2 regions of the Mesorhizobium salmacidum genome follow, and region 1 is predicted to be linked to the other one. Evidence: riboswitches for the same ligand, from Rfam matches in the RefSeq annotation. Region 1 holds a riboswitch; the other holds the start of a gene.

Evidence for each region. A riboswitch is a leader RNA that binds a small molecule or an ion and turns the genes downstream of it on or off. The one in region 1 is predicted to bind cobalamin.
Region 2: linked by a shared signal. The riboswitch ahead of bluB (5,6-dimethylbenzimidazole synthase) and the one ahead of O7A60_RS12360 (DUF1636 family protein) in region 1 are both predicted to bind cobalamin.

Annotation. Positions count from the first base shown of each region.
Region 1 is NZ_JAPYKS010000007.1:252,842-260,641, forward strand. It holds gene O7A60_RS12340 (NADH-quinone oxidoreductase subunit C) at 1-556, opposite strand, end outside; gene O7A60_RS12345 (NuoB/complex I 20 kDa subunit family protein) at 561-1,142, opposite strand; gene O7A60_RS12350 (NADH-quinone oxidoreductase subunit A) at 1,133-1,498, opposite strand; gene O7A60_RS12355 (winged helix-turn-helix domain-containing protein) at 1,834-3,033, shown strand; cobalamin riboswitch at 3,063-3,270, shown strand; gene O7A60_RS12360 (DUF1636 family protein) at 3,309-3,743, shown strand; gene cobW (cobalamin biosynthesis protein CobW) at 3,740-4,777, shown strand; gene O7A60_RS12370 (cobaltochelatase subunit CobN) at 4,797-7,800, shown strand, end outside.
Region 2 is NZ_JAPYKS010000016.1:102,865-110,664, forward strand. It holds gene O7A60_RS21425 (MFS transporter) at 1-426, opposite strand, end outside; gene O7A60_RS21430 (TetR/AcrR family transcriptional regulator) at 546-1,154, shown strand; gene O7A60_RS21435 (hypothetical protein) at 1,241-2,224, shown strand; partial or broken gene bluB (5,6-dimethylbenzimidazole synthase) at 2,311-2,970, opposite strand; cobalamin riboswitch at 3,070-3,245, opposite strand; gene O7A60_RS21445 (histone deacetylase family protein) at 3,432-4,358, shown strand; gene O7A60_RS21450 (exodeoxyribonuclease VII small subunit) at 4,362-4,613, shown strand; gene O7A60_RS21455 (DUF2277 domain-containing protein) at 4,706-4,972, shown strand; gene O7A60_RS21460 (pirin family protein) at 5,013-5,933, shown strand; gene dxs (1-deoxy-D-xylulose-5-phosphate synthase) at 6,009-7,800, shown strand, end outside.

The DNA of each region.
Region 1 (7,800 bases):
CCCAAGGGGAAAGAAAATCGAAATTGCGGAATTCCTGCTTCAATTCCACAGGCTCGTAGATGACGCGCTTGGCCTCGTCGTCGTAGCGCACTTCGACGAAACCGGTCAGCGGGAAATCCTTGCGCAGCGGATGGCCTTCGAACCCGTAATCGGTCAGCAGGCGGCGCAGGTCGGGATGGCCCGAGAACAGCACGCCATAGAGATCGTAGGTCTCGCGCTCGAACCAGTCGGCGCCGGGATAAACGCCGGTGATCGACGGCACCATCGTCTCTTCGTCGGCCTGCACCTTGACCCGGATGCGGACATTCTGTTTCGGCGACAGCAGATGGTAGACGACGTCGAAGCGCTTGGCCCGCGACGGATAGTCGGCGCCGCAGACATCGATGATCGAGATGAACTGGCAGCGCGCATCGTCGCGCAGGAAAGTCATCACTTCGACCAGGTCGCGCGGCTCGACATTGATGGAGAGCTCGCCATAGGCGAGCACCGCGTCATTGACGCGGCCGATCAGCTTCTCGCCGAGATAGGTCGACAGTTCGCTAAGGGATGCGGCCATGGATTTACCGTTCGATCGTGCCGGTGCGGCGGATCTTCTTCTGCAGCAGAAGGATGCCGTAGAGCAGGGCTTCGGCGCTCGGCGGGCAGCCGGGCACATAGATGTCGACCGGCACGACCCGGTCGCAGCCGCGCACCACCGAATAGGAATAGTGGTAGTAGCCGCCGCCATTGGCGCAGGAGCCCATCGAGATGACGTAGCGCGGCTCCGGCATCTGGTCGTAGACCTTGCGCAACGCCGGCGCCATCTTGTTGGTCAGCGTGCCGGCCACGATCATGATGTCGGACTGGCGCGGAGACGCGCGCGGCGCGACACCGAAGCGCTCCGAATCGTAGCGCGGCATCGAGGTGTGGATCATCTCGACCGCGCAGCACGCCAGGCCGAAGGTCATGAACATCAGCGAACCGCTGCGCGCCCAGGTGATCAGCGCCTCGGTCGAGGTGACCAGAAAACCCTTGTCGGCAAGCTCGTTGTTGATTTCGAGGAAGAAGGGATCGTCCTCCCCCACCGGCTTGCCGGTGTTGGGATCAATGATACCCTTGGGCTTCGGCGCGACGAGGGTGCCTGAACTGTCGTTCAATCCCATTCCAGCGCTCCTTTTTTCCATTCATAGGCAAAGCCGATGGTCAGCACTGCCAAAAACACCATCATTGACCAGAAACCGAGCATGCCAATCTTCGAAAAGGACACCGCCCAGGGGAAGAGGAAGGCTACTTCCAAGTCGAAGATGATGAACAGGATCGACACCAGGTAGAAGCGGATGTCGAATTTCATGCGGGCGTCGTCGAACGAGTTGAAACCGCATTCATAGGCGGACAGCTTCTCGGGATCCGGGTTGCGGTAGGCTACCAGGAAGGGCGCGGCCAGCAGCGCCAGACCGACCACCAGCGCCACGCCGATAAACAGGACGATGGGCAGGTACGAACTGAGGAGTGCGTTCATGCAGCGGCTTTCCGTTGGCGCCAATCCACGTTGATTACAGCACCGGACCTTAATGCGGAAGCGTGACAGTTTAACCGCTGAACCGTTTTAAGGAGCCTATGCTGCAACGCGGCGAGGGTTAGCGCAGCACTTCCAGCGAAGCAAGTCAAACCTTGTTCAAAACACCGAGCTGGACGGCAATCCGGGAGAAACTGGTCCCATACGCTCCTGTTTGATTTCCTTCGCCTTTTACTCCACTTTTCTCTCCTGACAGAGTTGCCGCCAAAACCCTGCTAGCATGGGCTGGAATCACGCCTCGCAACGACGCCAGACAGGTCCATCAGGGACGCATCCGCATGAAGGAAAAGATCTCGCTTGCCGCCGCCCGGCGCATCGCGCTTGCCGCTCAAGGGTTTCTCGATCCCCGCCCAGCCGGCACGCCCGACCGCCGCCATTTCGCCCGCGTTTTGTCCCGCACCGGCCTGCTGCAGATCGATTCCGTCAGTGCGGTGGTTCGCGCCCATTACATGCCGCTCTATTCGCGTCTTGGCCCCTATCCCCTCGCTTTGCTCGACAACGCCGCCGTGACCCGCAAGCGCACGGTCTTCGAATACTGGGCGCATGAGGCCTCGTTCCTGCCGGTCGAGACCTATCCGCTGATGCGCTGGCGCATGCGGCGCGCCGAGCAAGGCGATGAAATGTATCTGGGGCTGGCCAAATGGGGCCGCGAGCACGCCGCCTATATAGAAGAGATCTACCGCGAGGTCGTCGCACGCGGACCGGTCGCCGCTTCCGCGCTGGAGGGCCAGAAAGGCTCCGGCGGCTGGTGGGGCTGGAGCCACGCCAAGCATGCCTTCGAATGGCTGTTCTGGGCCGGGCGCATCACCACGGCGCACCGGCGCGGCTTCGAGCGCTTCTACGACCTGCCAGAGCGCGTGCTGCCGCGGGCGATTCTCGACCTGCCAGTACCGGGCGCCGAGGATGCACATCGTGAATTGCTGCGCATCTCCGCCCGCGCCCACGGCATCGCGACATCAGGCGACCTGCGCGACTATTTTCGACTCTCCCCCGCCGATATGAAAGGCCGGCTGGAGGAACTGGTCGAACTCGGCGAGTTGCTGCCGGTTCGCGTCGAGGGCTGGGACAAGCCGGCTTACCTCTATAGGGACGCGCGTTTGCCACGCAAGATCGAGGCTCGCGCCCTGCTGGCGCCGTTCGATCCGGTCGTTTTCGAGCGCTCGCGCTCAGAGCGGCTGTTCAATTTTCACTACCGGATCGAGATCTACACCCCGGCCGACAAGCGCCAATACGGCTATTACGTCCTGCCTTTCCTGCTCGGCGACAGGATCGTGGCGCGCGTCGACCTCAAGGCAGACCGGCCGGCAAGTGTCCTGCGTGTCCATGCTGCTTACGCCGAGCCCGGCGCACCGCCCGGAACCGCCGCTCAGCTCTTCGAGGAATTGAAGCAGATGCAGGGCTGGCTTGGCCTCGAACGCATCGAAGTGACGCCTGCCGGCGACCTGGGCCCGGCGCTGTCCGACATCGCGGTGTCGTAAGCTCGCGTTGACACCGCTGCCCGCAAGAGCCTAAATCGGATCCAGACGGTCTCCTCTCAGCAAAGGGAGGAGCCAAGAGGGAATGCGGTGCGGGATTGAAAAATCCCAAATCCGCGGCTGTCCCCGCAACTGTGAGCGAAGAGCCAAGGCCGAAAGCCACTGGGATTGTCCCGGGAAGGCGGCTACCCAAGGCGATGACCCGCGAGCCAGGAGACCTGCCGTCTGGAATGCAAGTATCCGATCGCCCGGCGGGTTTTCCGGGCAAGGAGCCTGATTTGGATCGCGACAGCAGTTTTTCGGCTGAAACAACGGACATTTCGTCCGGCGAGGATGATTCCCTGGCCGGCATCACTGTCATTGTCTGCGCCTCCTGTCGCGACGAGACCGGCTCCGACGCCCATCCCCGGGCCGGCGAACTTTTGGCCGAAGATATGCGCCAAGCCGCCTCGGGCGACAACATCCGCATCCACACCGTCGAATGCCTCGGCAATTGCAAACGCCGACTGAGCGCCGCGATCCTGCGTGACGGCTGCTGGAGCTATGTCTTCGGCGATCTGACCACGACCAGCGGCGCCGATCTCGTCACCGGCGCGAAACTCTTCGCCACCTCCAGCGACGGCCTCATTCCCTGGCGGGGTCGGCCCGACAGCCTCAAGCGCGGCCTCGTGGCCCGCATCCCTCCCCTCGACATGCTGAAAGACTTGATATGACCGCATCCGTTTCCCGCGTTCCCTGCACCGTCGTCACCGGCTTCCTCGGCGCCGGCAAGACGACCCTGGTCCGCCATCTCCTGGAAAACGCCGGCGGCAAGCGTATCGCGATCATTGTCAACGAGTTTGGCGACATCGGCATCGACGGCGAGATCCTCAAGGGCTGCGGCATCAACACCTGCCCCGAGGAAAACATCGTCGAGCTGGCCAATGGCTGCATCTGCTGCACCGTCGCCGACGATTTCGTGCCGGCGCTCGACCGGATCCTGTCGCTGACACCGAAGGTCGACCATATCCTGATCGAAACCTCGGGCCTCGCTCTGCCCAAGCCGCTGGTCCAAGCCTTCCAGTGGCCGACAGTGAAGAGCCGGGTGACCGTCGACGGCGTCATCGCCGTGGTCGATGGTCCCGCACTTGCCGAAGGTCGCGTCGCCAACGACATGGACGCCCTGCAGGCGCAGCGCGCCGGCGATGAAAGCCTCGACCATGATGATCCGGTCGAGGAGGTGTTCGAGGACCAGATCGCCTGCGCCGACCTGATCATCCTGTCGAAGAGCGACCTGATGGACGCCGAGGGCTCAGCCCGCGCCCATGCCATCATTGGCGAACACTCCGCCCGCGCCGTGAAGATCGTGCCGACGTCTCACGGCAAGGTCGATCCCACGGTGCTGCTCGGGCTTGGTCTCGCCGTCGAGGACGACATCGAGAACCGCAAATCCCATCACGACGGCGCGTTCGACCACGAACATGACGACTTCGACACGTTCATCGTCGACATCCCCTCGATCGCCAATCCCGACGAACTGGCAAGACGCGTCGCCGCCGCCGCCGAACAGGAAAACGTGTTGCGAGTGAAAGGCTTCGTCGAGGTCGGTGGCAAGCCGATGCGGCTCCTGCTGCAGGCCGTCGGCCCGCGCGTCAATCACTACTATGACCGCGCCTGGACCGCCGGGGACGACCGCCGTTCGCGCCTCGTCGTCATCGGCCTCAAGGGGCTGAACCGTCCGGCGATCGAACGTATCCTCGCCGGCTGATTTTCAGGCACGGGCAGCGATGCACATCCTCACCACGACCTCCGCGTCGCTCGACGACCTCGCCGAGCCTGTCGATCTCCGGCAGGCGCCGGCGGATATCGTGGCCCTGTCCTTCACCGACAGCGATCTCGCCGGGCTGGCGGCGGCATGGAAGGCCGACGCCGATCGCTTGCCGTCGATGCGGCTCGCCGCACTGCGCGACCTGCGCCATCCCATGTCCGTCGATCTCTGGATCGACAGCGTCGCCCGCCATGCCAAGGTCATCATGGTGCGTATCCTCGGCGGCTACGACTGGTGGCGCTATGGCTGCGACCAGCTCGCGGCAATCGCCCGCGAGCGCGGCATAAGACTGGCGCTGCTTCCGGGTGAAAGCCATGATGAGGATCTCAGACTGATCCAAGCCTCGACGCTGCCGCGCGCCGAACTCGACGGCCTGCTCGGCTATTTCCGCGAGGGCGGCCCGGCCAATATGAGCGCCCTGGTGCACAGGCTGGCAGGCCTGGCTGGACAGGATATGCCCGTCGCCAGTCCGGTCAGCGTGCCGAAGGCTGGTTACCATCAATCTGGATTGGGGGTCGCAGAACAGCCGGACCTTTCAAATGCCAGCGCTCCCATCATCCCGATTCTCTTCTACCGATCGATGCTGCTTGCAGCCGATGTCGCCCCGATCGATGCGCTGGCCGAGGCTTTGCACTCCCAGGGACTGGCACCGGTCCCGATCTTCGTTTCCAGTCTCAAGGATCCGGTGTCCCTGGCGTTCGTCGAAAATGCCATTGCATCGCTGAAACCCGCCGCCATCATCACCGCGACCGCTTTCGCTTCTGGCGCCGAGCCCGGCGTGGAAACCCTGTTCGACCGCGCCGGCGTGCCTGTCTTCCAGGTCATCGTCGCCACCACGCGCCGCGACGTGTGGGAAAACAATCAGCGCGGACTGGCGCCCGCCGACCTTGCCATGCATGTCGTGCTGCCCGAACTCGATGGCCGCATCCTTGCCGGCGCCATCTCTTTCAAGGGCGAGAGCGATGTCGACCCGGCGCTGGGCCACCGCGCCTTGGCCAACCGGCCGGAACGGGATCGTGTTGAGCAAGTGGCTAGGCGCGTCGCGGCCTTCATCCGTTTGCAGCAGACCCCGCGCGCCGAACGCAAGCTGGCGATCCTCATTCCCGATTATCCCAGTGCTCCCGGCCGCACCGGCTATGCGGTCGGGCTGGATGTGCCGTCCAGCGTGCTGGCCATGCTGCGGGACTTGAGCGAACAGGGCTATGCCGTTGACGCGATACCGCAAACGCCGCGTGAATTGCTGGATTTGCTGGAAAAAAGTGATCACCGACTTGGCTTGGCGGACTATTTGGACCTCTCGAAAGAGCTGCCAGCAGATGCAATCGCCTCAGTAGATGCTGCGTGGGGCCGAGCAGATCGGGAGACAGGTCTTCGCGAAGCACCCCCCTCTGTCCTGCCGGACATCTCCCCCGCAAGGGGGGAGATTGCGCTGTCGTCACGGCTTTCGCCAACTGCCAACATTGCAGAAGGAGCGCCGGCCCCGGAACTGCCGATCTCCCCCCTTGCGGGGGAGATGTCCGGCAGGACAGAGGGGGGTGTTCAAGCGCCGACCGCCGCCAACTTCCCCTTCCGCGCCGCGCATTTCGGCAACATCATCGTCGCACTCGCCCCTGACCGTGGCCGTTCCGCGGACCGCCGCGCCGACTACCACGATCCGACGCTGCCTCCGCGCCACGCTTTGATCGCGTTCGGCCTGTGGCTGCGCGAATCACTCGGCGTCCACGCTCTCATCCATGTCGGCGCCCACGGCACGCTGGAATGGCTGCCCGGCAAGACCGTCGCGCTTTCGCAAGCCTGCTTCCCCGAGATCGTCACCGGCTCCCTGCCCGTCATCTATCCCTTCATCGTCTCCAACCCCGGCGAAGCGGCACAGGCCAAACGGCGCATTGCCGCGGTCACCCTTGGTCATCTGCCGCCGCCGCTGAGAGGCGCCGGACTGGACGAGGACCAGCACAAGCTCGAACGGCTGGTCGATGAATACGCCCAGGCCGACGGCCTCGACCGCCGTCGTCGTGACCGGCTGGCGAAACTGATTGTCGAAACCGCGCAAAAGACCGGCCTCGCCTCCGAAGCCGGCGTCGCCGAGACCGACGCGCCAGACGAAGCACTGCGCCGCATCGATGCCTGGCTCTGCGATCTCAAGGATTTTGCCATCAAGGACGGGCTGCATATCTATGGTCGCGCCCCAGACGACGAGCGCGATCCCATGCGCCGGCAAAGCGCGGAAGCCGAGAAGGCCGCGCTGCTCGCCGCGCTCGATGGCCGTCACGTCAAGGCGGGCCCGGCCGGAGCGCCCGCGCGCGGGCGCTCCGATGTCTTGCCAACCGGCCGCAACCTGTTCACCTCGGACCCGCGCACCATGCCGACTCCGACCGCCTATGATCTTGGCAAGGTGGCTGCCGAGGAAGTGGTGCGCGCCTACATGCAATCGCATGGCGACTGGCCGCGCTCCCTGGTGACAGACCTCTGGGGCTCGGCCTCCCTGCGCACCGGCGGCGAGGAGATTGCGCAGGGCCTGGCGCTGATGGGCTGCCGGCCGCAATGGGATGCCGCGACCGGCCGCATCACCGGCATCGAGGTGCTGCCGCCGGCAACGCTCGGCCGCCCGCGCGTCGACGTCACCTGGCGCATATCAGGCCTGTTCCGCGACATGTTCCCGACCCAGATCGCACTGATCGACGCCGCCGCCAACGCCGTTGCAGCGCGCGGCGAGGACGATTCAGAAAACCCGCTCGCCGCCAGGAGCCGCGCCGACGGCAAGGTCAGCCCGCGCATCTTCGGCACGTCGCCCGGCACTTACGGCGCCGGCGTCGAAGAGATTTTGTCCAGCGGCGACTGGGCGGCGCGCGAAGAAATCGGCCGCGCCTATCTCGACGCCACCTCGCATGCCTATGGCGGCGCCGGCGGCGAAGGGGTCTCGGCACCCGGAGTGTTTGAAGGCCGCATTGCCGAAGCCGATCTTC
Region 2 (7,800 bases), on a different contig from region 1:
GAAGGCGGTGTTCATCTCGGGCCGGCCCCGGAAAATCTCGGTCCAGCGCGCGCGTACCATGGCCGGCATGCTTGGCATCGCCGCGGCCAGCAATGCCGACACGAATAGCGTCCATACCGGCCAGTCCTGATTGGCCGATGCGATCAGGGCCGCGAATGCGAGCACGGAGATGATGGTGGTGGGGACGACAACCCGCGTCTGGCCGAGGCGGTCGACCAACCTCGATATTTGCGGCGCCAGGAAAGCATTGGCCAAGGCGAATGTCGCCGAAACCGCACCCGCCAGCCAGTATTCGCCACGCGTCTGCGACAGCATCGCCACGATGCCGATCGGCGCCATGGCGATCGGCAGGCGCGCCATGAAGCCGGCGGCGGCAAAGCCCCTGGCGCCAGGAGCGCGAAAGATTTCCGAGTAGGGGTTTTGCATGATCCTGTTCCTCGACAAGGGGCGATTCGACAATTACATACGAGACGTATAAGTGTTAAATAAACCATACGTCGCGTATGTCAATTGGCATACGGAGCGTATGTAGATAAGGCCAGAGCATGCACCGACCCCGCAAGGAGATGATCGCCGAGACGCGTGCCAAGCTGATCGCCGCGGCGCGCCAAGCCTTTGGCACCATCGGTTATGCCGAAGCGTCTATGGACGATTTCACCGCATCGGCCGGACTGACGCGCGGCGCCCTCTATCATCACTTCGGCGATAAGAAGGGACTGCTGCAGGCGGTTATCGCGCAAATCGATGCGGAAATGGCCGCCCGGGTGAATGAGGTCGCGTCGAGGGCGCCGACCCGCTGGCAGCATTTCGTCGACGAATGCACGACCTACATCGAAATGGCGCTGGAGCCGGAAATCCAGCGCATCATGTTCCGGGACGGTCCGGCCGTGCTGGGCGATCCGGCACAGTGGTCGAATGCCAATGCCTGCGTCGGTTCAATGACCGATCATCTGACCGCGCTGCAAGAGGAGGGGGTGGTCGTGCCGGGCCTCGATCCCGAGACCGCGGCGCGGCTGATCAACGGGGCGAGCAGTCAGGCCGCGCAGCGGATCGCCAATTCGAACGATCCCGAAGCGACGTCGAGGAAGGTGGTGGCAGCGTTCAAGCAATTGCTCGAAGGCCTGCTCGAAAAGCCGGAAGCCCGGCCAAACTGAGCCACCGTGGCGCTCCCGCCACCGCCTGCAATTGACAATAAACGGTTTGGGCGCATCCTCCACGCCACCTCTGGGGGATTCGGGGCATGTGGGATTTCGATATCGGCAGGTCGGTGTCCATCATGATGCGGACCTGGCCTTTCATCGTCTTTCGTATGATCGTCTATTTCGGCATCACGCTGGCCTATATCATGGCCACCGGCACGGGCGCCTCGGTCGGCTATGGCGTCGGCCATATCTCCACCGATCCCGACGGGCCGTTGTCCTTTGCCATGTGGGGCGGCGTAGTTGGTTTCGGCCTCGTCTCGATCGCTGTCTACTGGATCCGCGAATACATCCTCTACGTCGTCAAGGCAGGCCATATCGCCGTCATGGTGCATCTGATCGACGGCCATGACGTACCCGACGGCCAGAACCAGATCGCCTACGCGAAAGAGGTTGTGACCGAGCGCTTTGCCGAAGCGAACATCCTTTTCGTCGTCGACCAGCTGGTCAAGGGCGCCATCCGCGCCATCACCGGCCTGCTGAGCGGCATTGCGGCTTTCCTGCCCATTCCGGGCCTGAGCGGCCTGGTCTCGTTCCTCAACACGGTGATCCGCCTGTCGCTGACCTATGTCGACGAGATCATTCTCGGCTACAACATCCGCATCAATTCGTCCTCACCCTTCGAGACCGCGCGGCAAGGCGTCGTGCTCTACGCCCAGAACGGCAAGATCATGGTCAAGAACGCCGTCTGGCTGGCCGTGATCATGTGGGGGGTCTCCTTCGTCATCTTCCTGCTGATGCTGGCCCCGGCAGCCGCCATTCTTTACGTCATGCCAGGACAGCTCGCCGGTTGGGCCTTCGTTCTGGCCATCGTCTTTGCCTGGGCCTTTAAGGCGGCGTTCATCGAGCCGTTCGCCATCGCCTGCCTGATGCAGGTCTATTTCAAGACCATCGAGGGTCAGGTGCCCGATGCCGCCTGGGACGCCAGGCTGGCCGATGCCTCGTCGAAGTTCCGGGAACTCAAGCGCAAGGCGCTCTCCACCTTCGACGGTTCGCGCTGGGGCACGGCCGGCGCGACACGCTGATCGGTTGGGCTGGCGGGCCCACCGGCGACAGTGCTGAAGCGGGCCACTGTCGATTTGAGCGGCGCTTCGCCTTGCCCACAAAAAGTCTCGCTCATGATCAGGTCGGGCAACGGCAGCCGTCGGCCCCAGCCATGCGTTTCGAGATCCGGTTTTGGCGCGAACTCCGAGACACGGCCGACGCAGAGATAGGCGATCGGCGTCACGTGATCGGGGATGGACAGCAGGCTCTTCAGCGCTTGCGCCTCGATGATGCTGACCCAGCCGACGCCGACTCCCTCGGCGCGTGCCGCCAGCCAAAAATTCTGCACCGCGCAGACCGTGCTGTAAAGATCCATTTCCGGATTGTGCCAGCGTCCCAGCGGCGAGGCTTTCGAGCGCTCGCGGTCGCAGGTGATGCAGATGTTCAATGCGCTTTCGCAGATGCCTTCGAGCTTGAGCTTGCGGTAAAGCGCCCGCCGGTCCGCCTCGATTGCCGGCAGTTCCTGTTCGCGCGCCGCCAAGAACAGATCGCGCACCTCCGCCCGTCGCGCGGCATCGCGGATGACGATGAAATTCCAAGGCTGCATGAAGCCGACTGACGGCGCGTGATGGGCGGCGAGCAAAAGCCGCGCCAGCACCTCGTCGTCGATCGTTTCCGATGTAAAATGGCTGCGGACGTCGCGCCGCGTGAACATGGCGCGGTAAACCGCGTCACGCGCTATCTGATCAAATCCATCGCCCATTGGAGCGGTCATAGCTTCCGGCATCGCTTGTCCCCTTGCGATTGCAGCAGTTCAAATTCTCAGAGCGTACTTTGTGCGTCCAGGAGGACGCGCGTCGCTCTGATATCATCCGCCTGACCATGCGGATGACGATGCCTGCCAGGCCGGTCTTCTGGCTCGGGATCAACCCGCGTCCGGTGCCTTCCCGTCATTGACAGTGGCACTTACCGGCGCGGTCCCCCTCACAGCGTTGGGCACGCCACGGTATCAAACCGTGTTCCCGATTCTCCCGCCAGAGCACTTGTAGCCAAGTGGAATCACTTGGCGTCGCAGAATGCGGCTAAAACAAACAGACCGGCGGGCACCAGGCAGTGGCGGCGACCTTACGCCGAAGCGCCGGCGACGCCAATGCCCGCAGCGACATGAATGGACGCAGCCGTGATTTTCCCCAGCGATCAAGCCGCAACGCATGGCCATCACGGCGCCGGGGCACTAGATAGGGGGACATGGCCACTCGTCTCTACACGCACCCGATCTTCCTCGAACACATCACCCCGCCAGGTCACCCCGAGCGGCCCGACCGCTTGCGCGCCATCGAGCGCGTGCTCGACGACGAAGCTTTTGCCGCGCTTGACCGCGTCGAGGCACCGCAAGGCGACGAGGCCACCATCCTCTACGCGCATCCCGCCGATTTCGTCGCGCGCGTGCGCGCTGCCATTCCCGATGAAGGCCTCGCCCGCATTGACGCCGACACCACTGCCAGCCCGAAGAGCTGGCAGGCGGTGATCACGGCGATCGGCGCCGCCAATGCCGCCGTCGACGACGTCTTTGCGGGCCGCGCCGACAATGTCTTCGTCGCCGCCCGGCCGCCTGGCCATCATGCTGAAAAGAACACGGCCATGGGCTTCTGCTTCTTCAACACTGCGGCTATCGCTGCCCGCTATGCGCAGAAGAAGCATGGCGCGGAGCGTGTCGCCGTCGTCGATTGGGACGTGCACCACGGCAACGGCACGCAGGATATTTTCTGGGACGATCCCTCGGTGCTCTATTGCTCGACGCACCAGATGCCGCTCTATCCCGGCACCGGCGCGAAGAACGAGACCGGCGCCGGCAACATCGTCAACGCGCCGCTGGCGCCGCAGACCGGCAGCGAGGTGTTTCGCGATGCTTTCCTGTCGCGCGTGCTGCCGGCACTCGACAATTTCGCGCCCGATTTGATCATCGTTTCGGCCGGCTTCGACGCCCACCATCGCGACCCGCTGGCGGAAATCAATCTGACCGAGGACGATTTCGACTGGGCGACCGGCCAGCTGATGCAGCGCGCCGCGCGCCATAGCGGCAACCGGCTCGTCAGCGTGCTCGAGGGCGGCTACGATCTGCACGGATTGGCATTTTCGGTCGCCGCCCATGTCGGGCGACTGATGAAAGGATGAATGATGACTGGTGAGATCAACGAAGACGTCAAGGCGATGAGCTTCGAGCAGGCACTCGACGCGCTGGAGAAGATCGTCGATGATCTGGAGCGTGGCGACGTGCCGCTCGACCAGTCGATCCGGATCTACGAGCGCGGCGAGGCGCTGAAGGTGCATTGCGACCGGTTGCTGAAGGCCGCCGAGGACAAGGTCGAGAAGATCAGGCTGTCGCGCGACGGCAAGCCGGTTGGAACCGAGCCGCTCGACGCGGACTGAGGTCCGGAGCAGGCTTACCGACTTTTGGACACGATCATGATTGAGGATACAACTCGTCCCGATTGAAACGGATAAGAGGAGATACGGAAGCGATGTGCAGAAACATCAAGACCCTGTTCAATTTTGATCCGCCGGCAACCAATGACGAAGTCCGCGACGCGGCACTCCAGTTTGTCCGCAAGCTCAGCGGAACGACGCGACCGTCGAAACAGAACCAGCATGCGTTCGATCATGCGGTCGAAGCCATCGCGGCATCCGCACGCGAATTGCTTGATTCCCTCGAAACCCACCAGCATCCGCGCAATCGCGAAGAGGTGGCAGCCAAACTGAGAGCAAAGGCGGCGATCCGGTTCGCCTGACATGTCCAAAGCGGCCACCGAGCGCTGACCAGGAGAGTTCATGAGCTTCTTCCCGGGGAAAGACCCTGAGGCCGGCGATGCCTTCGCCAGCGACCAGATCGAACTGATGGTCATCCCCAACGCCAAGGATATTGGCGGCTTCGAGGTGCGCCGCGCCTTGCCGACCGCCAAGAGAAGGCTGGTCGGGCCGTTCATTTTCTTCGATCGCATGGGCCCCGCGATCATGCGCGCCGGCCAGGCGCTCGATGTCCGTCCGCACCCGCATATCGGCCTGTCGACAGTGACCTATCTGTTCGATGGTAAGATCAGGCACCGCGATTCGCTCGGCACCGAAATGGTGATCGAACCCGGCGACGTGAACCTGATGACCGCGGGCCGTGGCATCGTCCACTCCGAGCGCACGCCGCAGGAATTGCGCGGCGCGCCGATGTCGATCTCCGGCCTGCAGACCTGGCTGGCTCTGCCGGACGGCAAGGAAGAGGTTGCACCGGTGTTCGAGAACACAGGGGCGCTGCGGCTTCCAGAGATCGATGCCGAAGGCGTCAGCGGCCGCGTCGTCATCGGTGACTTCCAAGGGTTGCGGTCCCCGGTGCGGGCAGATTCCGACACGCTCTACGCCGATTTGCGGCTGGGGCCCGGTGCCAGCGTCAAAATCCCGGCCGATGCGGAAGAGCGCGCCATCTACACGCTGGAGGGCGAAGTCTCGATTTCGGGCGACGTCTTTCCGGCCGAACGGCTGCTGGTGTTCCGGCCCGGCGACGAGATCGTCATATCGTCGCAAACCGGTGCGCATTTCATGCTGTTCGGCGGCGCCTCGCTCGGTTCGAAGCGCTACATCTGGTGGAATTTCGTCTCTTCGTCGAAGGAGCGCATCGAGCAGGCCAAGCAGGAATGGAAGACCGGCCGCTTCGATATCGTTCCTGGCGATGAGAAAGAGTTCATTCCGCTGCCGGAAGGCTGAGCGGAGCGGTGAGGGGCTGACCGTCCGCGTCACCGACACGCATTTACTTTCGCCGGCCGGCGGCCTATCCCGCCGATGAAAAGAGAGTCTGGTCCCAACGTGAACGCAACGCCGCATACGCCGCTTCTCGACAAGGTTCGCGTCCCGGCCGACCTGCGCACGCTGGCCGAGAGCGAATTGCCGCAACTGGCGTCCGAGCTGCGCGCCGAACTGGTCGATGCTGTCTCCCACACCGGCGGCCACCTTGGTGCCGGCCTTGGCGTGGTCGAACTGACGGTGGCGCTGCATTATGTCTTCAACACACCCGATGACCGGCTGATCTGGGATGTCGGCCACCAGGCCTATCCGCACAAGATCCTGACCGGACGCCGGGACCGCATCCGCACCCTGCGCCAGGAAGGGGGTTTGTCGGGCTTCACCCGCCGAGCCGAGAGCGAGTATGACCCGTTCGGCGCCGCCCACTCCTCGACGTCCATATCGGCTGGTCTCGGCATGGCCGCCGCCCGCGACCTTTCAGGCGGCCGCAACAATGTCATTTCAGTCATCGGCGACGGCGCAATGTCGGCCGGCATGGCCTATGAGGCGATGAACAATGCGGGCGCGCTCGATGCCCGCCTCATCGTCATCCTCAACGACAACGACATGTCGATTGCGCCGCCGACCGGCGCCATGAGCGCCTATCTGGCGCGCCTGGCTTCCGGCAAGGCCTATATCGGCTTGCGCGACTTTGGCAAGAAACTGACCTCCTATCTCGGCAAGCGGGCCGATCGAGCCATCACCCGCGCGGTCGAACATGCGCGCGGCTACGTCACCGGCGGCACTTTGTTCGAGGAACTCGGCTTCTATCACATCGGCCCGATCGACGGTCACAATCTGGAGCATCTGATCCCGGTCCTGAAAAATGTCCGCGACAACGGCAAGGGTCCGGTGCTGATCCATGTCGTCACCCAGAAGGGCAAGGGTTATGCGCCGGCGGAAGCGGCCGCCGACAAATACCATGGCGTCAATAAATTCGACGTCATCACCGGCGCGCAGGCCAAGGCGCCAGCCAACGCGCCGGCCTACACCAAGGTGTTCGCCGAAAGCCTGATCCAGGAGGGCCGCGAGGACGATCGCATCGTCGCCGTCACCGCCGCCATGCCGAGCGGCACCGGCCTCGATCTGTTCGGCGAGGTGTTCCCGTCGAGGACCTTCGATGTCGGCATCGCCGAGCAGCATGCGGTGACCTTCGCCGCCGGCCTGGCGACGGAAGGCTACAAGCCGTTCGCGGCGATCTATTCGACGTTCCTGCAGCGCGCCTACGATCAGGTCGTCCATGACGTCGCGATCCAGAAACTACCGGTGCGTTTCCCCATCGATCGCGCCGGCTTTGTCGGCGCCGATGGCGCCACCCATTGCGGCGCGTTCGACACCACCTTCCTGGCAAGCCTGCCCGGCTTTGTCGTGATGGCTGCCGCCGACGAAGCGGAGTTGCGCCACATGGTGCGCACCGCCGCCAGCTATGACGATGGGCCGATCGCCTTCCGCTATCCGCGCGGCAACGGGGTCGGCGTCGACATGCCCGAGCGCGGCTCGGTTCTCGAGATCGGCAAAGGCCGCATCGTCCGGGAAGGCAGCAAGGTTGCCCTGCTGTCCTTCGGCACGCGCTTGCAGGATTGCCTCATCGCCGGCGAGGAACTCGGCGCGGCCGGGCTTTCCACCACCGTTGCCGACGCCCGCTTCGCCAAGCCGCTCGACCAGGATTTGATCCGCCGGCTGGCCCGCTCGCATGAGGTGCTGGTGACGGTGGAGGAGGGCGCTATTGGAGGCTTCGCCAGCCATGTACTGCAGTTCCTTGCCCATGAAGGACTGCTGGAAAATGGCCTGA